DNA from 3 places in the Cobetia sp. L2A1 genome. Region 2 is predicted to be linked to each of the others. Evidence: predicted binding sites of a transcription regulator. Region 2 holds the regulator's gene; each other region holds the start of a gene.
The links. The regulator LexA, encoded in region 2, represses DNA repair genes until DNA is damaged. The targets are predictions, from matches to a motif close to TACTGTNTANNTANACAGTA.
Positions count from the first base shown of each region.

Region 1: the regulator LexA is predicted to act here: its motif matches at 5,506-5,525, upstream of ruvC (crossover junction endodeoxyribonuclease RuvC).
Region 3: the regulator LexA is predicted to act here: its motif matches at 1,031-1,050, upstream of recN (DNA repair protein RecN).

Region 1 is NZ_CP047025.1:1,993,785-2,001,328, forward strand. Features, by position in the region: gene GQR90_RS08685 (PDC sensor domain-containing protein) at 1-1,690, shown strand, start outside; gene GQR90_RS08690 (D-2-hydroxyacid dehydrogenase) at 1,838-2,893, opposite strand; gene GQR90_RS08695 (FmdB family zinc ribbon protein) at 3,206-3,430, shown strand; gene aspS (aspartate--tRNA ligase) at 3,561-5,345, shown strand; gene ruvC (crossover junction endodeoxyribonuclease RuvC) at 5,589-6,167, shown strand; gene ruvA (Holliday junction branch migration protein RuvA) at 6,471-7,085, shown strand; gene ruvB (Holliday junction branch migration DNA helicase RuvB) at 7,288-7,544, shown strand, end outside.
Region 2 is NZ_CP047025.1:966,008-973,551, forward strand. Features, by position in the region: gene GQR90_RS04185 (hypothetical protein) at 171-410, shown strand; gene lexA (transcriptional repressor LexA) at 526-1,155, opposite strand; gene GQR90_RS04195 (TetR/AcrR family transcriptional regulator) at 1,674-2,387, shown strand; gene GQR90_RS04200 (L,D-transpeptidase) at 2,387-2,929, shown strand; gene nagZ (beta-N-acetylhexosaminidase) at 3,230-4,327, shown strand; gene GQR90_RS04210 (mechanosensitive ion channel family protein) at 4,425-5,834, shown strand; gene GQR90_RS04215 (hypoxanthine-guanine phosphoribosyltransferase) at 5,815-6,396, shown strand; gene GQR90_RS04220 (S-methyl-5'-thioinosine phosphorylase) at 6,639-7,388, shown strand; gene mfd (transcription-repair coupling factor) at 7,529-7,544, opposite strand, start outside.
Region 3 is NZ_CP047025.1:140,254-147,797, forward strand. Features, by position in the region: gene recN (DNA repair protein RecN) at 1-954, opposite strand, end outside; gene grpE (nucleotide exchange factor GrpE) at 1,327-1,956, shown strand; gene dnaK (molecular chaperone DnaK) at 2,173-4,095, shown strand; gene dnaJ (molecular chaperone DnaJ) at 4,265-5,410, shown strand; gene GQR90_RS00685 (esterase-like activity of phytase family protein) at 5,498-6,523, opposite strand; gene dapB (4-hydroxy-tetrahydrodipicolinate reductase) at 6,728-7,534, shown strand.

The DNA of each region.
Region 1 (7,544 bases), 1.0 Mb from region 2:
TCTGTCGAGCAGCATGGCTTTACAGGCAAGCGATATCGCGCTGGATGAGGATGCTGTCATCGCGCCTTCTGAGCGTGCGCGTCACACTGCGCATCTGAATGGAGTATGGGCGACACAAGGCAATAATGGAGACCAGGCCAGTGGTTATTACCCGCGCCTGCCGCTGTCAACGCATGACATCCCCTTGGCGTTGAGAATGACGGGTATAGACCCGATCATGCGCAATATCGTGTCATCGCATTCTTCGGTAGTGCAGACGTTCACGACCTTGGCCGATTGTTATGTGCGTATCTACCCCTACGTGGACCTGGCGGAGCTCGTACCGGCCGATCATGATTGTCGTAATTTTTCTTTTTTCTATCGGGCTGCGCCTGATGAGAATCCTGCGCGTAGGACGATCTGGACGGACGTTTATGAAGATCCTGCCGGAAATGGTTGGATGACCTCGGCGGTGACACCTTTTTATGCAGAGGATCGTTTTCTTGGTGTCGCCGGGGTCGACATGACGCTGGATGTCATCGTTAATCAGATACTGGCGATGGAGTTGCCCTGGAGTGGATTCGCCATACTATTTGATAAGTATGGGCGTTCATTGGCAGTGCCTCAGCGAGGCGAAAACCTACTGTCATTGATGCCAATCGAGCGACCCGATATGGGAGAGATGCTGGAAGAGGATATCATCCGTCCAGCACAACTCGAGCTTGAGAAACACGACGTTTTCGCACCGCTCGCTGCGCAGATACTGGCACAACGCCGTGGCTCAGGTAGTGTCATGGTGGAGGGGGCTCCCTATAAAGTGGCGTGGGAGCGCTTGGAAAGTAATGACTGGATCATGCTGAGCATGGTGGCAGAAGACGCCGTGTTTTCGCGCACGGCCGAGATTGGGCGCAACTTTCAGTTGGTCGGCATGGCGTTGGTCGGTGGACTGATCCTGTTTTATTTAAGCTTCTTTATTCTGATGAGCTGGCGCACTCACCATATCAGCCGTCGACTCTCGGTGCCGCTGTCAGAGTTGCGCGACCGTTTACATCGTATCGGCATGGGGGCAGAGGTCGAGTCAGCAGGGGCCAGTGGCATTGTCGAACTGGATGAGGCAAACAGCACTGCAGAAGAAATGTATCGCCGTTTGCGGCAGACACAGACGGAATTGCAGGCCAGTGAACGGCGGCTATTGGATTCCTTGGAAGCCAGCGGCGATAGTCTGTGGGAGATGGATATTCCTGAGCACGTCATTCGTGTTCATCCGAATCTCTGGAAGATGCTGGGGGCCAGTGGCCATGAGCCGCTAGTCATGCGTGAGGCCGATTTTGATCGTCTGATACACCCAGAAGACCTTGAAGCAGTGCACATGCTGAGGCATAAGGTGTTCACTACCTTTGGCGAAAGCTTTGAATGCCAGTATCGAATGCGTGCCCCGAAAGAGGAAGATCTGCAATACATTGAAGATATGGGGGTGGCGAATAACGGAGCGATCAGCGGTGGCGCCGAGACAGTACACGCAGCATTGGCTGCCGAGGAGTCAGTGATGTCGCGTGAGGAAACAGAAGGCGACAGTGACCTAATCTGTTGGGTGTTGCTTAGCTCTCGAGGTCGCGTCGTATCATGGGATGCTGAAAGGCACCCACTCAAGGCTGCTGGTATGCATATTCGTCTGGATCAGAATCCACGATTACGGCCGGGACTTCTATAGAGATGTTTCAGGCGTTGCGCCAGTCAACCAGTGACCTTTTGTGATGACTTGGCTTACGAATAGCACGCCTCATCCTCGCAGATACTGAGGCGTACTATTCATGTGGCGTTAGCCTGCCGGGGTGGCGTTGTAGCGTTATTGCCTGGCTCACTTCTCTTGCGTGTGGTTCTCGCTCAATGTCGTGTCGCGTAAAAACGTCTCGATATTGGCAAGGCTCAGATCTAGCATGTTCTGCCGGGCTTCCTGGCTAATCCATGCGTTGTGTGGCGTGACGATTAGGTTTAGTACCTTGTTCTGGTCGTGGCGCATATCTTCCAATGCTGACAGCAGTACATGGCCGTCCTGCGGGGGTTCTGTCGGTAGGCTATCCACCGCAAGGCCTCCCAGCTGACCTGACTCAAGGGCTTTAAGGGCGGCGGACTCATCAATGATTCCGCCACGCGCACAATTGACCAACAAGGCGCCGGGCTTCAATCGGGATAGCGCGGCCTCGTCAATCAGGTGCTGGGTTTCGGGAGTCAATGGGCAATGCAGGCTGATGGCATCTGCTTCAGGTAGCAGGCTAGTGAAACTGGGCCGCTGTGCCGTTGGCTCACTGCCGGGGCGGGCAGCAAAGGTCACTCGCATCCCGAAGGCTTCGCCTAATTTCCCGACAGCACTGCCTAGCTCGCCCTTGCCGACAATGACAAGATGTTTACCGGCCAGCTGTGTCACGGGACGATGCATCAGGCAGAACGTGGCACTACGTTGCCAGTCACCTTCTGCAACATCTGCCTGATAGCCGGCCAGGCGTCCTGCCAGTGCTAGCAGTAGCATCCATGTATGTTGGGCCACAGACGCTGTGCCATAGGCATTGACGTTCATCACGCGTATACCCTGTGCCTTGGCCGCTGCAATATCTACGTTATTGGTGCCTGTCGCCATGACGGCAATCAATTTCAGATCTGGCAACTGCGCCAGATGATGTGCTTCCAGACGTACCTTGTTCACCAGCACGATAGGTACGCCCGTCAGCCGTTCAACCACTTCCTCGGGCTGAGTCGCTCCATGGCAGACCAATCCATTCACGCCTGCCTGCAACTGGCTGAAGTCCATGCCATCGCCCAGTGAGGCTGCATCGAGCATTACCGCTTGAGGCGTTGAGGACGCCTGGTGGTAAGGCGGAGTAGAAGCTAACTGGGAAGTGTGATTTTGATCAGACATCGTGTTCCTCGTGGCTAGGTGAGGTAGCAGGCTACCGTCGATAATAGCCCTGACAGACAATGCCATGTGGAGGATTGTCTGAGGGTGTTGCCCCGCACGGGGCCGAGCACGCTATAATGTGCCCCTTTCGCTTTGACTTGAAAGCCGTTCAGCTGGCCTTATTGTACGTGTGCTAGAGACATCGCCTGTGAATGTCGTGGCATTAGGGCATTTACGGCGCGGTAGGCTCAAGGTACGCCGCAAGGCATAACTTTGTCATGGTGTGTGGACTGCCTATGCAGCTTTACGCCCTATTTCAGGAAAGAAAAAACCATGCCGATCTATGAATACCACTGCAAGGCCTGTGGCCATCGGATGGACAAGTTGCAGAAAATCAGCGCTGCACCACTGACGGAGTGCCCGGAATGCAAGGCAGATCAGCTCGAGAAGCTGATTTCTGCCGCCGGATTCCGTCTCGCGGGAAGTGGCTGGTACGAGACGGATTTCAAGTCCGGCAACAAGAAGAATCTGGCCGGTGGTAACGACAGCACCTCGTGACAGCACTTCCTGAAAGCCAGTGATGGAAGTCAGTTTTCACAATTACAGTGCGTCATTGCCAGCGGCAGGCCCTCTGAGACAGGTACGCAGCACGCGTATCGATCACGAATTTGAGCAACAAGGAAACAACATGCGCAGCCACTATTGCGGCAAACTGAACGAGACCCTGATCGATCAGGATGTCACTCTGTGCGGGTGGGTGCACCGCCGTCGCGACCACGGTGGCGTCATCTTCCTCGACATGCGCGACCGTGATGGCATCGCCCAGATCGTTGTCGATCCTGATACTGTCGATGCCTTTGCCACTGCCGACAAAGTGCGTAGCGAGTATGTTCTGCGTATCAAGGGCCGCATTCGCATGCGTCCTGAAGGCACCCAGAATCCGAATATGCCGACAGGCATGATTGAAGTGCTGGCCAAGGATGTCGAGGTGCTCAACACTGCACAGACTCCGCCGTTCCAGCTTGACGATCACAACAAGGTCGGTGAGGAAGTTCGCCTCAAGTATCGCTATATCGATCTGCGTCGTCCCGACATGATTGAGAAGTTGCGTCTGCGTTCACGCATTACCCACAGTGTGCGTGCCCAGCTTGAAGCGCTTGGCTTCCTCGATATCGAGACACCGATTCTGACGCGTGCCACTCCGGAAGGCGCACGTGACTATCTGGTGCCGAGCCGGACCTATGCTGGCAACTTCTTTGCTTTGCCACAGTCTCCGCAGCTGTTCAAGCAGCTACTTATGGTCGCGGGCGTTGACCGTTACTACCAGATTGCCAAGTGTTTCCGTGATGAAGATCTGCGTGCCGATCGTCAGCCGGAATTTACCCAAATTGACCTTGAAGCCAGCTTTGTCGACGAGCAGGACATCATGGGCATGACCGAGACCATGATCAGTGGCCTCTACAAGGAAGTGCTGGGTGTCGATTTCGGCAAGTTCCCGACCATGCCGTACTCTGAAGCCATTCAGCGCTTCGGTTCTGACAAGCCGGACCTGCGTATTCCGCTGGAACTGGTCGATGTTGATGACCTGATGAGCAGTGTGGACTTCAAGGTCTTCTCCGGTCCGGCCAAGGATGACAAGGGCCGCGTCGCGGCGCTGCGTGTTCCGGGCGGTGCTAGCCTGTCGCGCAAGGAAATCGATGCCTACACCAAGTTCGTTAGCATCTACGGCGCCAAGGGCCTGGCATGGATCAAGGTCAACGAGCGCGCCAAGGGCATCGAGGGTCTGCAATCGCCGATCGTCAAGTTCATGGAAGACGTGGTTGATGAAGTGCTGGACCGCTGTGGCGCCGTCGATGGCGACATCGTGTTCTTCGGTGCCGACAAGTCCAACATCGTTGCCGAAGCGATCGGCGCGCTGCGCGTCAAGCTGGGTGAAGATCTCAACCTCTATACCTGTGAGTGGGCGCCACTGTGGGTCATTGACTTCCCGATGTTTGAAGCCGATGCCAACGGTCGCCTGAGTGCGTTGCATCACCCGTTCACCGCGCCGTCCTGTAGCCCAGAAGAGCTCAAGGCCAATCCGGAAGCGGCGCTGTCACGCGCTTACGACATGGTCATCAATGGTACCGAATTGGGTGGTGGTTCCATCCGTATTCACGACCAGGCCATGCAGCGTACCGTGTTCGAAGTATTGGGTATCGGCGAAGAAGAAGCGGAAGAGAAGTTTGGCTTCCTGCTCGACGCCTTGAAGTTTGGCGCGCCGCCCCACGGTGGTCTGGCCTTCGGTCTCGATCGTCTGGTCATGTTGATGACTGGCGCCAAGACCATTCGTGAAGTCATTGCCTTCCCGAAAACTCAGAGCGCCGGTTGCATGATGACTGACGCTCCCGGCGAGGTAAGTGGTGAGCAGCTCAAGGAGCTGAACATTCGTCTGCGCCAGAAAGCCAAGGTAGAAGAAGACGGCCAGGCCTAGGGTTTTAAGGTCTGTCGTGTGGTGCCGCGAACGGAGTCAGAGTGTCAATTTGACTAATTAGTGGCACCTCTGGGTCTTAGGGCCTTAAGACGGTGTGATACTGAGCCTTGGCAAAGAATGCCGGGATAACGGTGTCGCACCGTCTTTTTTATGGCATGGTGGCTGGTTATATGAACAGTTGTTGGAAAGATGCTGTGTGCAACTGCGGTAGATTCAAGTGACTCCGACTGATGAGAGTGCCGCATGATCATTCTTGGAATTGACCCCGGTTCTCGCCTGACCGGTTATGGCGTGCTGGACGTGTCTGGCGTGCAGCCACGTTATGTGGATAGTGGGTGCATACGGATGTCACAGGTCAGCCTGGATCAGCGCCTCGCGCAAATCTACGCCGGTATCAGTGAAGTGATTGCAATGCATCGTCCGGCTGAGTTCGCCATTGAGCAGGTCTTCATGTCAAAAAATGCAGACTCTGCTCTCAAGTTAGGACAGGCGAGAGGAGCCGCCATTGTCTGTGCTGCCAATCATGGTCTGCCTGTTTCCGAGTATGGCCCCAGGCAGATAAAGCAGGCAGTGACGGGTTCTGGTGCGGCAGACAAGCTGCAAGTCCAACACATGGTGACCCATACGCTGAAACTGTCGGCCACGCCGCAAGCCGATGCTGCAGATGCATTGGCAATTGCCCTGACACATTGTTTTGCGCGTCGCCGTCTTACGCCAAGTAGTGCTCAATTGGATGCGCTTGGCTTGGGTGCCACTGGCAATCGAAAGGGCTCACGCATACGACGCAGTAGTAGTTGGCGTGGATTTGAGCCAGACAAGTAATGTACCTGCCAGGTATAAATACGATATTGTGCTGAATAAATGCTAATTTTCAGTTAGTTGTGAACATTCTGTCGTGATGACGCACAGAGAATTGCGTCGCTTGTTTAGCCGATGTTGACGAAGCATCAGCAGAGAATGTTGCTACTGACTGTCATGATCGTGCGACAAATTCGTCGTAACACTCGGACATGCCGCCTGCGTCTCATCTTTGGTAGGCTTGCCCGCAATGTCATCATCAGAGCAGTGACTTCACCTGGGAAACACATCCAGCACACATCACTGCCGAAAAGGACTGCCTGAAACATGATTGGACGTCTGACCGGACAACTGCTTGAAAAGCAGCCCCCTCATCTGGTGCTTGATGTGCACGGTGTGGGGTACGAGCTTGAAGCCTCGATGAATACCTTGTTGGGACTGCCGCCGGTGGGCCAGGACTGCCAGCTGTACACGCACCTGGTGGTGCGTGAGGATGCTCAGTTGCTGTATGGCTTTGGCAAGGAGCCAGAGCGACGTCTATTTCGTGAGCTGATCAAGATTTCCGGTGTCGGCCCGCGCTTGGCACTCGCCATTCTTTCAGGGATGGAGCAGGGCGATTTCATTCGCTGTATTCATGATGAAGATAGTCGTGCCCTGACACGCTTGCCGGGAGTCGGTAAAAAAACGGCTGATCGTCTGATCATTGAAATGCGTGACCGCCTCAAGCATTGGACGGTGCCAATGGATGATGGCCTGAGCGAGATGGAGCGCGCTTCGCAGCCGCAACCTCCCATCACACACCCACTGGCGGACGCAGAAGCCGCGCTTGTGTCACTGGGATACAAGCCCGTCGAAGCCGCCAAGATGCTGTCCGGGCTTGAATCAGGTGCCTCTACCGAGGCTCTGATCAAGGCCGCACTGGTACGCAAAATGGCTAGCTAAGCCACGGATCACGCGGCTGATAGTCTTGCTTTGAAAAAGCAGACGATGTGATTGGATTTATTGACTAGGGGATGGTGGGTATCTGAGGTAGAAAGTGCGCGCTCCAACGTTAAAGCGCAAGATCGTTGCACGCTTCCTGCTATCCGCCTCTCGCCACTGTCCTATGCATGCCACATGGGTCACCAGGAGTTGAGCAAGCATCATGATGGAGTCGGACCGACTGATCTCCGCAGCGACGCATGACCCGGAAGAGCGGGTAGATCGTGCCAATCGCCCGCGTACACTGAGTGAGTACATCGGGCAGCCGGTGGTGCGTGAACAGATGGAGATATTCATCAGCGCAGCCCGAAAGCGTAGCGATAGTCTGGACCATACCTTGGTATTCGGACCGCCTGGGCTTGGCAAGACAACGCTGGCGCACATTATTGCAAGTGAGATGGGAGTCGATATCAAATCGAC
Region 2 (7,544 bases):
CTGTGGGTGCTAGACTGCTTTCATTGTGGCAAGCCCCGCATCCTCATCAGTACGACCATGGCTCTGGCCATGGTCGTACTCTTTTCTACGCTGCGTGAGGCCTGCCCACCGTCAAGCTGACGATCACAACCACGCCGGCATCTTATGTGATGCTGCGCAGGAGGAATGACGTGTCCGATCCCGCCGTACTTGAAATTGTGCAAATGGAAGATGGTGAAGTGATTCTGCGCGCAGCCGAAAGTGAAGGCGAGCCGTTGCTCAGCATTCGCATCTCGGATGAGGCCGCTGATCTACTGCGTGACAACCGCTTTGAAGTCGCTCGTGAGATGATTGACCATGCCATCACGCGTACGCGCCTGTGGGATGGTGAGGAAGATGAGAATGAGCAGTCAGAAGGCCTGGTGCACTAACGTACCTCGCGCTCATCTGGATCATCGTTGATTACCTCACAAGCGCAGACACAAAAAACCCGCCACCTGGCGGGTTTTTTGTGTCTGAAAGCAAGTAAATGCATCGAGAGGCGTGTCAGTGCAGGCCGCCATCGCGGATGACACCGACACCAAGGCCTTCGATTTCCAGGCTTTCGCTGCGCAGGTCGACCTTGATGGGGGCGAAGTCAGCATTTTCGGCCTCGAGCCACACATAGTGGCCTTCGCGACGGAAGCGTTTGACGGTCACTTCATCGCCGAGGCGCGCGACGACGATCTGGCCATCGCGCACATTGGTGGTGCGATGCACTGCCAGTAAGTCGCCCTCCAGAATGCCGACATCCTTCATGGAGACACCGCGTACACGCAGCAGATAATCGGCGGCCGGTGAGAAGTAGTCACTGGGTAGCGGGCAATGGCGGTCGATATGCTCACTGGCGAGTATCGGACTGCCTGCCGCAACCTCACCAATGACAGGCAAGCCCGGGTTGCCATATTCTCCAGCGTCGGCCATTGATGGCACGCGAATGCCGCGTGAGGTGCCTGGCACCATCTCGATGGCACCTTTGCGCTTCAAGGCACGTAGATGCTCCTCGGCAGCATTGGGGGAGCGAAAGCCCAGCGCTTGGGCGATTTCGGCACGCGTCGGCGGATAGCCGGAGGATTTGATGGTCTTGATGATGAAATCAAAGACGTCCTGTTGGCGCGGAGTAAGCGGCTGGGTCATGGGCATTGCCTTTGGCCTGGGCGGCATCTTGAGCTGACGGCACGGGGTGTGCATCCATACAACTGTCATTGTATCCAGTCATGGCGGTCATGCAAGGTGTCTTGCGGGGTGTTCAGTGCTTTCGGAGATTATTCATGGCAGTGGAGATGTGCTTTTAACACCTGTTTTCAAGCCCCTTTCGCCATGTCTGATGTGCTGTGTCAGTAAGCGTGACATTCCTGCAAGGCCCTTGAGTGGTGAGGTTTTAGCCTCTCGGACTGAATATCAGCGAGTACTGAATCATTGGCTGTTTGAAACACGAAGAATTGTCAGTGGTAGCATGGCAAGCTAGAATCGTTGTGTTTCAAACGAATGTTCGTTAGTGGCGAGTGCAGCGATATTTTTCCTGCTCCTTGCCATCCCCTTGCGAATCGGTCGTTTGCAGCATGTCATGAGAGAGTCGGCACGAAAGGACATCAGTGTCTGCGTGGCTTACGGCTCCAGTATTTCATCACGATCACCTGATAAGGCTTCCGTCCATGGCCCAGACCGACACTGTCACCCGTATTCTCAATACTGCAGAGGTATTGTTTGCCGAGCGCGGGTTTGCTGAAACCTCTCTGCGCAACATCACCAGCAAGGCCAAGGTCAATCTGGCGGCGGTCAACTATCACTTCGGTTCCAAGAAGTCGCTGATTCAGGCGGTCTTTGCGCGCTATCTTGATCCCTTCAGCGAACGTTTCCATGCTGCTCTTGATAGTGTCGAGCAGGAGTATGCTGGTCGCCAGATTCCACTTGAGGTGTTGCTGGAAGTCATGGCGAACACTGTGCTTGAGGTGCCAGCAGAGCGTAATAGCCTACGTACCTTCATGCGGCTGCTCGGGTTGGCTTATACCCAGGGGCAAGGCCACATGCGTCGCTATATTCGTGAGCACTACGGCACCGTCTTCAGCCGCTTTGCGGAGCTTTTGAAGCTCGCCACGCCTGAATTGCCGGACAACGAGCGTTTCTGGCGCCTGCACTTCATGCTTGGCAGTGTCATCTTCACCTTCTCGGGACTTGATGCGCTTCGCGACATCGAGGAGGCCGAGTATGGCCACCACACCTCGGTGCGTGAACTGATCCAGCACATGCGGCCAATGGTCGTTGCGGCAATGGCGGCACCTCTGCCAGCATGTCTGCCAGCCCCGATGGCCGCTGACGTTGAGCCTCATGACGTTGTGAGTCAAACGGCGAATCAGGCGGCCAGCTGATGGCCTGCTGGATCAGGGTCGATCTACGGCGTCAATGGCTCGAAATTCGTCGCGATGCTCCGATAGGGGATCGTACTTTTCCGCCGACAGAAGCGACAGATGCTGCGCTGATCTTTGCCTGCACGATCTCCAGTGGTCTGAATGGCATTGGCGAGGTGGAGGGCAGTGGATGCACGCCCACCGGATGGCACGTCATACGTGCTGCCATTGGGGCGACCAATCCGGAGGGTGCGGTCTATCGCGGCCGTCGTTACACCGGAGAGATTTTCTCGCCCGAATTGGCCGCCGCGTATCCAACTCGTGATTGGATCCTGACGCGCATTCTGTGGCTCAGCGGTCGTGAATCCGGAATCAATCGTGGCTGGAATGCTTCGGGTGAGCGAGTCGATAGTCTGCGACGCTATATCTACTTCCACGGTACCCCCGCCTCGGAGCCGATGGGTATCGCCGCTTCGCATGGCTGCATACGCCTGCGTGACCCTGATCTACTCCGTCTCTTTCAGCATGCTATACCCGGTACGCCGGTGCTACTGCACGCCTGACGATGCTGCTCTGCGCTACGTATCATGGTGTCACTGTTGATCTCATCGCGTCGTTGCACACTGTGGCGAAGCAGGGCGGCTGATGACGTGCATGTTTGCCAGAGAGAGACGCGTCTGTCTCCGACTGTTCGAGCTGCTCTCAGTCGGCTAGAATTGCGCCTTTCCTCGGCCTGTAGCCTGTCTTTTCCACCGATCAATGGCTGCTGTGCCCCGTAAAGACATGAAATTCTGTGTGCCAACGTTGTGCCTTTGGCGAGGCATGGCTGGCTGCAGTCCATGGACAGGAACAGGAAGGATGTCATGACACAGCCACTAGGCTCCGTGATGGTCGATGTTGCGGGACCGACACTCGCCCGCGACGAACGTGAACTACTGGCACGCCCCGCTGTTGGTGGCGTCATCCTGTTTGCGCGTAACTGTGTGTCCCCTGATCAGGTGCTGGATCTCTGCCGCGAGATTCGCAGTGTGAATGCACATCTATTGATTGCCATCGATCAAGAAGGTGGCCGTGTGCAGCGTCTGCGTGAAGGTGTCACTCGTCTGCCGGCGATGCGCACGCTTGCGAAGTGTTGCCTTGGGCATGATTGTGCCGGCTGTGAAGGCGACGTTCAGGCCGCAGGGCTAGGTCTGGCGCGTGACGCCGGCTGGTTGCTGGGGATGGAAATGGCCGCCATTGGCTGTGATGTTACCTTCGCGCCGGTACTCGATATCGATGTGGCGGGATCCACCATCATTGGGGACCGCAGCTTCGGGACAACGCCGGAGGATGTGATTGCGGTCGCAGGTGCCTTCATCGAAGGGCTTCATGATGCTGGCATGGCTGCGATAGGCAAGCATTACCCCGGTCACGGTGGCATCGCCACAGATACTCACCGGGAGCGAGTGATTGATCCGCGCCCCTTCCGAGTGCTTCGTGAGCATGACCTCAAGCCTTTTGCCGCACTTGCCGATCGGCTCGGCGGTGTGATGCCAGCGCATGTGATCTATCCCGATTTTGACGCGCGACCGGCAGGGTTTTCACCTAGCTGGTTGGGTCTGTTGCGTGAAGAATTTGGCTTCAAGGGCGCTATCTTTTCGGATGATCTGGGCATGGCTGCTGCTGTCTCAGAAGGCGCACCGGCTGAGCGCGCCCGCATGGCACTGGATGCTGGTTGCGACATGGCGCTGGTCTGCAATGATCACGTTGCTGCACGCGCAGTGCTCGATAGTCTCGATGATGATGAGCAACGCAATAGTGGCAAGCGTCAGGCGCGTCTACGTTATGGCCGTGCCCGTCCGACCCTTGAAGGGTTGGCCGGATTGTCCCGCTGGCGCCGAACGCATGCGCGCCTTGAAGCATTGGCGGCCAGTCAGGCCAATGAACAGGCGGCAATGCCCTCCGGCACACAGACGTCTTGAGAGTGATCTTGAGTGCATGTGTGGGTGAGAAAGAGGTCAGCATGACCCTACGGCAATGTGTCTAGGGTGCTGAGTAGATGTCAGGCAAGGAATCAACATGGCGAAAAAATCTGCCACACAGGCCGCCACAGATAAGCTGGCTGCCCCCGCTGAAGACATGATTCACGACTGGCTCGACCCGTTGCGCAGCTGGGTCGAGCAGACGTTCGGTTTGCCATTATGGGGCATCAATCTGGTGCTGGTGCTGGCAGCTGTCCTGGTACTGCATCTGCTCGAGCGTGTCGTGCTGACGCGCGTAGCTGCGCATGCCAAGAAGAGCTGTAATCTCTGGGATGATGCACTGGTACATGGCCTGCGCCATTCGCTGTCGTTGTGGCTCTACTGCATGGGAATGCTGGTCGCATTGAGTATCATCGCCACACAGTTCACGTTGGGTGGGGTTGAGCACTATCTGAAGCCGACGCGTCATGTAGTAACACTATTGGCGCTGGCCTGGGCCTCTATTCGCATGATCAAGCGCTTTGAGGCGCTGCGGACCATGCCGCCACCCGGCACTGACGTCAATGCAATGGATGCCACTACGGCATCCGCCATCAGTAAGCTGCTACGTGCCATGGTGGTCGTTCTGGTCGGGCTCGCCATCTTGCAAAACCTTGGCGTTTCCTTGTCCGGGGTTCTGGCGTTCGGGGGTGTGGGCGGTATTGCGGTCGGCTTCGCTGCACGTGATCTACTGGCCAACGTCTTCGGTGCCTTCATGATTCATCTTGACCGTCCGTTCAAGGTCGGAGACTGGGTACGTTCACCTGATCGTGAGATCGAAGGCACTGTCGAGGATATCGGCTGGCGGATTACGCGTATCCGTACGTTCGATATGCGCCCGCTGTACGTCCCCAATGCCATCTTTGCTAGTATCTCGGTAGAAAATCCGTCGCGCATGTATAACCGCCGCATCTTCGAGACGATTGGCCTGCGCTATGAAGATGCCGCTCAGATCGCCCCCATCATGGTGGCAATTCGCGAGATGCTGGGAGGCCACGACGAGGTAGATCAGACCCGCACCCAGATCGTCAATTTCACGCGCTATGGCGAACATTCGCTGGATTTCTTCATCTATCTCTTCACCCGAACGACTGATTGGGTGAAATTCCACGACATCAAGCAGGATGTACTCTTGCGTGTGCATGACATCATCCATGACCACGATGCCCGTGTTGCACTACCCGGACAGCGTCTGCACTTTGCTGATGCATTGACGCTGGATGGGCTTGGCGAAATGGCCGGTAACGCATCGGCTAGCAGTGAGCAGACCCGTCAGCACGCTCGCCAACAACATGACGAACGCGATGCCGAGGCGACTGCTGCCACGGCATCATCAGATACGCAGGCGCGTACCTCCCAGCGTCGCGCTGCTTCATCCTCCGCTGCTACATCCTCTGCTACGCCCGTCCGGCGTGGTGATGAGGCCAGTGATACCCAGGAAACTCCCGATGCTGACTCCGACGCCTGACACCCTGAGCGCTCTGCATGCTGAAATGCGTGACGTGATGGACAACGCTGACTGCCTGATCCCGCAGGCAGATCTTGAAGTGGCACTGGACCGGATGGCTGTTGAGCTGACGCTCAGCCTTGGCGACCGAATGCCGATCTTCTATTGCGTGATGAATGGCGGCCTGATTACCGCTGGACAGCTGTTGACTCGTCTCGGCTTCCCGCTGGAAGTCGATTACCTGCACGCCACTCGCTATCGTGGTGCCATGCGGGGTGGCGAGCTGTTCTGGCGCGTCAATCCTGAGCTGCCGATGGCGGGGCGTGATGTCGTGATCGTCGATGACATTCTCGACGAGGGTGGCACACTGGCGGCTATCATCGAGTATTGCCGCGAGGCGGGAGCGCGTAGCGTGTCCAGCTGTGTGTTGGTCGACAAGAAGCACGATCGCAAAGCCTATCCGGGCTTCAAGGCTGATTTCTGTGGCTTGGATGTCGAAGACCGTTTCCTGTTCGGCTTTGGCATGGACTACAAGGGCTACTGGCGTAACGCGCCGGGGATCTACGCGCCCAAGGGGCTCTGATACCGCTAGCGCAGTCCTTGAGATAGCGTGACCGGTGTAGTGAGTCGGTCACGCAGCAACGCCCGCCCGGGACACTGTGGCGGGCGTTGTCGTTTTTCGCGTGATGCAGGTGCCAGTCTCGTGTATGAGTAGATAGTGCTTGTCGTTTATTGCTTGAGCAGAGTAGCGTTCGCCCAAGGCCGATGATGGGCTGTTGTGGTCATGGCAGAGCAGCGGCATGAGGATGACAAGGGAGCGTGAGAATGCTGGCAATCATTGGTGGGACCGGCTTCGGAAGCTGGCAAGGCATGGATGTGCTCAAGCGTGGTGGGCAGGAAACTCCGTTGGGTGCCGCATCATGCGGTGTGGTGGAAGGGCGGCTCAATGGGCAATCGCTACTGTTTCTGGCGCGCCATGGCCAACCCCACAAGGTGCCGCCGCATCGCATCAACTATCGCGCCAACCTGTGGGCTTTGAAACAGGCTGGTGCCACACATATTGTGGGTGTGAATTGCGTATCAGGTATCGACCCCGGTCTTGCTCCCGGTACGCTGGTCGTGCCAGATCAGTTGATCGACTACACCACTGGCCGTGATGGCACCTTCTTTGATGGTCGCTTCAAGCCATTTCGGCATGTCGAGTTCGCCTGGCCCTACCATCGTATTTGGCGGGAGGAGCTGCATTTGGCCGCCAGTACGGCCGATGTGCTTCTTCACATCGGTGGCGTGCTGGGGGTCGTGCAAGGGCCGCGATTGGAGACGGCTGCCGAAATTCGCCTGATGGCCCGCGACGGTAATACGCTGGTGGGGATGACGGGCATGCCGGAAGCCATTCTGGCCCGTGAGCTTGAAATGGAATATGCCAGTCTGTGCCTGGTGATCAGTCATGCTGCTGGTGTCGGCGAGGAGGAGCCGACTCGCGCCGGTACCGAGTCTGTCATCGAGGCAGGCATGCCGCGTATTCAGATGCTGCTGGCAGCGCTGCATCAGCGACATGTCGCTCGCCAGCCCTAGTGGCAACTGCGCCTGGCATCAAGCTCTAGTGCGAGATGATGGCTAGTCCAAAACGTGGGATTGGCATAAAAACGGCCTGCATCAATCGATGCAGGCCGTTTTTATGCGGGGTGTCGCACTATGTCGTTTTCAAAGGCGGTTCATGCAATACGCGCC
Region 3 (7,544 bases), 830 kb from region 2:
CGGCATGACATGATGCTTGCGGGCGATCTGGTGAATGCGTCCGAGGCGTTCATCGACAAAGGCGAGACGCTCGGGATCCAGCTCGGTGATTTCGACGAAGCGGTGCAGTTCGCGTGCCGCTTCTTCTATCTGGATGCGCGCTTCATCCAGCATGCCCAGAGCGCTGGCCAGTGCGCCACGCTCGTTGCCCGGCAGATGCGCCAGACGAGCAACGGCCTGATTGATGCGTACCAGTGCGCCCTCGTCATCATGATCACAGCAATCGACGGCCGCCTGAGCTTCCTCGATCGTCTGCTCGGCATTGGCCAGGGTTTCCTGCTCCTGCTCAAGCGCTTCAAGCTCGCCCTCGTTCAGGGCGAGCTCATCTAGCTCCTCTACCTGATATCTCAGCAATTGTCGGCGCGCACGTATCTCATCGCCGTCATTGCTCATGCGCTTGAGCCGACGATGTGCGTCTTGCCACTGCCGGAATTCATCGCGTAGCTGAGCTGCCTGAGTCTGAAGGCCTGCGTACTCATCCAATTGACGTAGATGCGTTTCTTCCTTGAGTAGCGAGTGGTGAGCATGCTGTGAGTGGATATCGATCAAGCACTCCCCTAGCTCACGCAGATCGCTGATGGTGCAGGGCGTGCCATTGATCCACGCCTTGGAGCGACCGCTGGCCGTGATGACGCGTCGGAGCAAGCAGTCGTCGCTGCCGAGCTCGCGCTCATCCAGCCACTGGCGGGCCTCGGTCAGTCCGCTGATGTCGAAGCGCGCAATGATATCGGCGCGTTCAGCATCGTGGCGCACACTGCCAGCATCGGCGCGCTCGCCCAGGCACAGCCCAAGAGCACCGAGCAGAATGGACTTGCCGGCCCCGGTTTCGCCAGTAATGGCCGTCATGCCGCACCGGAAGTCGAGTTCCAGTGTCTCGACAATGGCAAAGTCGTGAATGGCGAGCTGTAGCAGCATGACTACCTCCAAGGGACGCTGGGGGCGCGCCGCGCAATGCAGGACTCATTATTGAGAGCAAGCTGCGGCGTCGCCGTACAGTATGTCTATACAGTGTACATGGCTTTTTATACAGCACACCTCGATGCCCTTCAATCCACGAGATACCCACAAAAGAGAAAAGCGATGGTCAAGGCTTGAGAAGCATGTCGCTGTCCCCATATAGAAGCCCAGACAGCTTTTGGTTGGCAGCAATGGCTTTGCCTTGCTGCTCTTTCAGGCAACTCATGGTCTGTCTGCACGTACGATTCGCCGCAGCGTATTCTCGCGGCAATCCAGGCAGGCCGCGAATCAGGGCAATGGCGCACAGACGTCGGCCCGCAGGAGATCAGCATGGCTCAGGACCCGCAGACCCCGATGGATGAAGAGCTTCAGCGTGCCGCTCGCGAAGCCGAGCCGCAGCCAGAAACACCCGCAGGTGAAGTGATCGACAACATGCTGGATGCCGACGACATCATTTCCGAAAGTGAAGGCACCCTGGTCGACAACCCGGAAGCCGAAATGTTGGCGGCCCAGGTTGAAGAGCTGGAGCTTGCCGTACAGGAAGCGAAGGATCAGGCGCTGCGTGCCGCGGCCGATGCCCAGAACTCACGTCGTCGTGCCGAGCAGGAAGCAGAGAAGGCACGCAAGTTCGCGCTGGAGAAGTTCATCAAGGAAATGCTGCCGGTGGTCGACTCGCTTGAAAAGGCGCTCGAATCCATGAGTAGCGACGAAGCTGCCAAGACGCACATCGAGGGCATTGAAATGACCTTGAAAATGCAGCTGGATGCCCTGACAAAATCCGGTGTTGAGCAGCTCGATCCGCATGGCGAACCATTCAATCCGGAATATCATCAAGCGGTCGCGATGGTGCCCTCTCCTGACGCCGAGCCGAATAGCGTCATTGATGTGATGCAGAAGGGCTACACCCTGAACGGTCGTCTTGTGCGCCCCGCCATGGTAGCGGTGAGCAAAGCGCCTTAAGGCGCAGTGTAGGAGGCCGGGCATATGGCAAGAATGTAAAGGTTCATATGCCCGCCCCGTGGGGGCTGAGGGAAGATTGGGCAAGTAAAAATACAGTGATGGCCCTTGAAACCCTGACACGCGACCCCACCTATTGAAGCAAGTTCAGGTGCCGATACAAGGTACCGACATCCAGATTTATCTTTCAGGCTAGCAACAGATTCGAGGTATATGATTATGGGACGCATCATCGGTATTGACTTGGGTACTACCAACTCTTGTGTGGCAGTGCTCGACGGCGACAAGACCAAGGTTATCGAGAACGCTGAAGGCGGCCGTACCACGCCGTCCATCGTTGCCTACACCGACGACAACGAGATCCTCGTCGGTCAGTCAGCCAAGCGCCAGGCGGTGACCAATCCGGAGAACACTCTCTATGCGGTCAAGCGTCTGATCGGTCGCAAGTTCAAGGATGATGTGGTCCAGAAAGACATCAAGATGGTGCCGTACAAGATTGTCGCAGCTGACAATGGCGATGCTTGGGTTCAGGTGAAAGACAAGCGCATGGCTCCGCCGCAGATCAGTGCAGAAATCCTCAAGAAGATGAAGAAGACTGCTGAAGACTATCTCGGCGAAGAAGTCACCGAAGCCGTCATTACGGTGCCGGCTTACTTCAACGATTCTCAGCGTCAGGCAACCAAGGACGCCGGTCGCATCGCGGGTCTCGAAGTCAAGCGCATCATCAATGAGCCGACGGCAGCGGCGCTGGCTTATGGCATGGACAAATCTCGCGGTGACAAGACCATCGCTGTCTATGACCTGGGCGGTGGTACCTTCGATATTTCCATCATCGAAGTGGCTGATGTCGATGGCGAGACCCAGTTTGAAGTGTTGGCCACCAATGGCGACACCTTCCTGGGCGGTGAAGATTTCGACATGCACCTGATCAACTACATCGTTGCTCAGTTCAAGGCGGATAGCGGCATCGACCTGTCCGGCGACAACCTCGCCATGCAGCGTCTGAAGGAAGCTTCTGAGAAGGCCAAGATCGAGCTGTCCAGTGCCCAGCAGACTGATGTCAATCTACCGTACATCACGGCTGACAACACTGGACCGAAGCACCTGAACGTCAAGGTGACTCGCTCCAAGCTGGAATCTCTGGTTGATGAGCTGGTCGCTCGCTCTCTGAAGCCGTGCCAGACTGCTCTTGCTGATGCTGGCCTGACGGCTGCCGAGATCGACGACGTGATTCTGGTCGGTGGTCAGACACGTATGCCGCTGGTGCAGGCCAAGGTTGCAGAGTTCTTCGGTAAAGAAGCTCGCAAGGACGTTAACCCGGATGAAGCGGTTGCTGTTGGCGCCGGTATCCAGGGCGGCGTATTGGGCGGCGACGTCAAGGACGTGCTGCTGTTGGACGTGACTCCGCTGACGCTGGGCATCGAGACGATGGGTGGTGTGTTGACGCCGCTGATCGAGAAGAACACCACCATCCCGACCAAGAAGTCTCAGGTGTTCTCTACTGCCGACGACAACCAGGGCGCGGTGACTATCCACGTGCTGCAGGGTGAGCGTAAGCAGGCTGCGCAGAACAAGTCACTGGGTCGTTTTGATCTGGCTGATATCCCGCCGGCCCCGCGTGGCGTACCGCAGATCGAAGTCGCCTTCGATCTGGATGCCAACGGTATCTTGAATGTGTCCGCCAAGGACAAGGCTACGGGTAAAGAACAGTCCATCGTCATCAAATCCTCCAGCGGCCTGTCCGATGAAGAGATCGAACAGATGGTGCGTGATGCTGAGGCCAATGCGGACGAAGACAAGAAGTTCGAGGAAATGGTCCAGCTGCGCAATCAGGCCGACGGCATGATTCACGCGACCAAGAAGACACTGACCGAAGCCGGCGACAAGGCAGAAGCCAGCGATAAGGAAGCTATCGAGACGGCGACTTCAGAGCTTGAAGAAGCGCTGAAGGGCGATGACAAGGATGCGATCCAAGCCAAGCTGGATGCGCTGACTGAAGCTTCCGGTAACCTGGCACAGAAGCTCTACGCTGAGCAGAGCGCTCAGGGTGAGCAGGCAGCCGATGGTGAGTCCAGCCAGAAGCAGGACGATGACGTGGTTGACGCCGAGTACGAGGAAGTCAACGACGACAAGAAGTCCTGAGTGATTTCTTGATAGACGTCTGATGACAGCGCGGGAGCCTCATGAAGGCGTCCCGCGTTGTTGTTTGCATCGGTTGCGCATGATGCTAACCGCGAGCTACCGGTGCAAACCGGAATTCCAGAACAGATCGGCAGCCCAAGGCTGCCAGCAATCCAGGCGGACCTGATCCATGTCCAAGCGTGATTATTACGAAGTGCTTGGTGTCGAGCGTGGCGCCGACACCAAGGACATCAAGAAGGCGTACCGGCGCCTGGCTCAGAAGCTTCACCCTGACCGTAACCCGGGCGACGAGAGTTCGTCAGAGAAATTCCAAGAGGTCTCCGAGGCCTATGAAGTGCTGTCCGATGCAGACAAGCGTGCCGCCTATGACCAGTTTGGTCATGCCGGTGTCGACGGTCAGGCAGGTGGTGGCGGCGGTTTCGGTGGTGGTGCCGGAGCCGGTGGTTTCGGTGATGTGTTTGGTGATGTCTTCGGTGACATCTTCGGGGGCGGCGGTGGTCGTCGCAATCCGAATGCGCCGCAGCGTGGTAGTGATCTGCGCTATAACCTCGATATCGATCTGGAATCAGCTGTTGCTGGTACCACGGTTGATATTCGCGTGCCGCGTCTCGCGGCGTGTGGTCACTGTGATGGCGACGGTGCCGAGCCGGGTTCCAGCAAGGAAACCTGCCCGACCTGTCACGGCATGGGCAAGGTGCGCATGCAGCAGGGCTTCTTTGCGGTTGAGCAGGCCTGCCCGACCTGTCACGGGCGTGGCGAGAAGATCAGTGTGCCGTGCCGCAAGTGCCATGGCGAAGGCCGCGTGCAAGAGTCCAAGACGCTATCTGTGAAGATCCCGCCGGGTGTTGATACCGGTGATCGCATTCGCTTGAATGGCGAAGGCGAAGGTGGTGTCAATGGTGGTCCGTCTGGCGATCTCTACGTGCAGGTCAATTTGCGTGAGCACGAGATCTTCAAGCGCGATGGCCGCCATCTGCAGTGTGAAGTACCGATCAGCTTCGTCGATGCGTCGTTGGGTGGTGAGCTCAAGGTGCCAACTCTTGACGGACGTGTCGTGCTGAAGATTCCGCCCGAGACACAGACGGGCAAGTTGTTCCGTCTGCGTGGCAAGGGCGTCAAGCCCGTCCGTGGCGGCCCGGCAGGTGATCTGCTGTGCAAGGTGGTCATCGAAACGCCTGTCAGCCTCAATGAAGAGCAGAAAGAGCTTCTGCGTCAGTTCCAGCAGAGCCTGGGTGGCACCGGCAAGAGCCATTCGCCGAAAGAGAATAGCTTCTTCGATGGCGTGAAGAAGTTCTTCGAAGACATGAAGCCGTAGGTAGTCACCTTCGAGTCTCATGAAAAAGCCCCGTCTCCGAATAAAAGGAGGCGGGGCTTTTTTGCATGTATGGTGTCCAACCTAGCGCTATGAATCATCCGCTTGATGGGCAGCCTCTGGTTCGATGACGGCAAAGCAGCTCAGTAGCGTTGTCTGGAAAGAGCTGAAATTATCATCAGAAATCATCAGGAAGCGATTGTCATCGAGGCGAGTCAGGCCCTCGAAATTGTCCAGTGACCACCCCTCGCCACTCGAGAGGCGAGCGATAGTACGCACTTCGACCTGAGTGCCGGGATCGCCAATATGTGCTCGTCGCAAGCTGATGACCAGCGGGAAGGGGGGCGAGAAGGCGCGTTCCAGCATTAGCAGGTCACCATTCGGCAGCATTTCCATGGCGGTCAGGCTGGAACCATGGTCGCCAGCGAGCGGGTAGGTCCACTCGTACTTGTCATCGATGGTGAAGAGTCGCGTAGTGCCTTCGCTCATGCCTTCAGGTGTCGATTCAAGGCCTGCCATGAGGCCGTATTCCGGATGGAGTGTCAGTGCTTCCATGCCATGGTTCGGTGCGGCTCCCCGCGCACCATTGGGTGAGATGGGTTCCTTGACTGCCAGTCCACTGGGCAGGAATTGCTCGACGCGGGGTTGCTGCTCGAAGCTGATGGCCAATCGCGTATCACCCCGGCGGCCATTGTTGTTGTTCAGTAGCTGCATACCTTCGGCATCGCTGAGCGCCCCACGCAACGAGATATCGGTTTCATCACGCAGTGTGTAGGTCTTGAGCGCCTTGGCGCCGATCAGCTCGCCATGACGAAAGGCGAGGCGTAGGCGATGTAGCCAGCCGCGATCCGAGACGGCATAGAGCAATGACTCATCTTGATCCCAGCCGATATCAGAGAGTCCACCGACGGGGGTGCTATCCAACCACTTGCCGGGTAGTTTCAGTGTGCCGCACCACTGAACCTCCGCATTGCCTGCCATCTGCGCGGGGGCAGCCAGTGAATACGGTTGTGGATGCACCCCGCAGGCGCCAAGCAGGCCAGCGAGGGCAGTGGCGATGCCGGCAGTGAACATTCGACGGCAGAAGACATGAGCAGAGCGATCAGGTGCAGGCATGCTGACTCCCGTGGCAGAGCGATGAAGAAGATGACATCGCACCATGATAATGCACTCCAGCAGGGTGAAACTCTAGCGTGACACCCTCCCCAATGGATGACGTCAGCCAACGCGGCAGGTGGCTGATATACTCGGCGACAGAACGCGCGAGCGCGCCCTGCTGGGTGCTACCGCCATCAATGCCAACAATATGCAGGAGTCAGCATGACCCGTATCGCAATCATGGGCGTCGCCGGACGCATGGGACGCACGCTGGTCGAGGCCGTGGGCGCTGTCGACGAGCTGACACTGGCCGCGGGTGTGGTCGAATCGGGTAGCTCGCTGGCCGGTGTCGATATCGGTGAGTTAGCGGGGCAGGGACGCCTGGGAGTACTGGCCAGCGAAGGGCTCGCGGCTGTCATTGACGACATCGATGTCGTGATTGATTTCACCATGCCACAGGTGACGCTTGATAACCTCGCGCTGTGTGCCGAGCACGGCAAGCGCATGGTGATCGGCACCACGGGTTTTTCGCCTGAGCAGCTGGCGCAGCTCGACAGCTATCGCGATAGCGTGCCGTTTGTCTTTGCCGCCAACATGAGCTCTGGTGTCAATTTGACGCTCAAGCTGCTGGAGACCGCGGCGCGTGCGCTGGGCGATGCCGGCTATGACATCGAGATCATCGAGGCCCACCATCGTCACAAGGTAGATGCACCGTCCGGTACTGCGCTGGCAATGGGAGAAGCGGTAGCACATGCCATCGGGCGGGATCTTGAGACACACGGTGTCTTTGCGCGTGAAGGCCAGTGCGGTCCACGTACTGACAAGGAGATCGGTTTTTCCACGGTGCGGGCTGGTGATATCGTCGGTGAACATACCGTGATGTTTGCGACGGAAGGTGAGCGTATCGAGATAACCCACAAGGCCTCTAGTCGTATGACCTTTGCCAAAGGTGCTGCGCGTGCCGCTGGCTGGCTGGCTGGCCGTGAGGTCGGTCGTTATGACATGCAGGACGTGCTAGGCCTCAAGTGAGCGTCGAGCA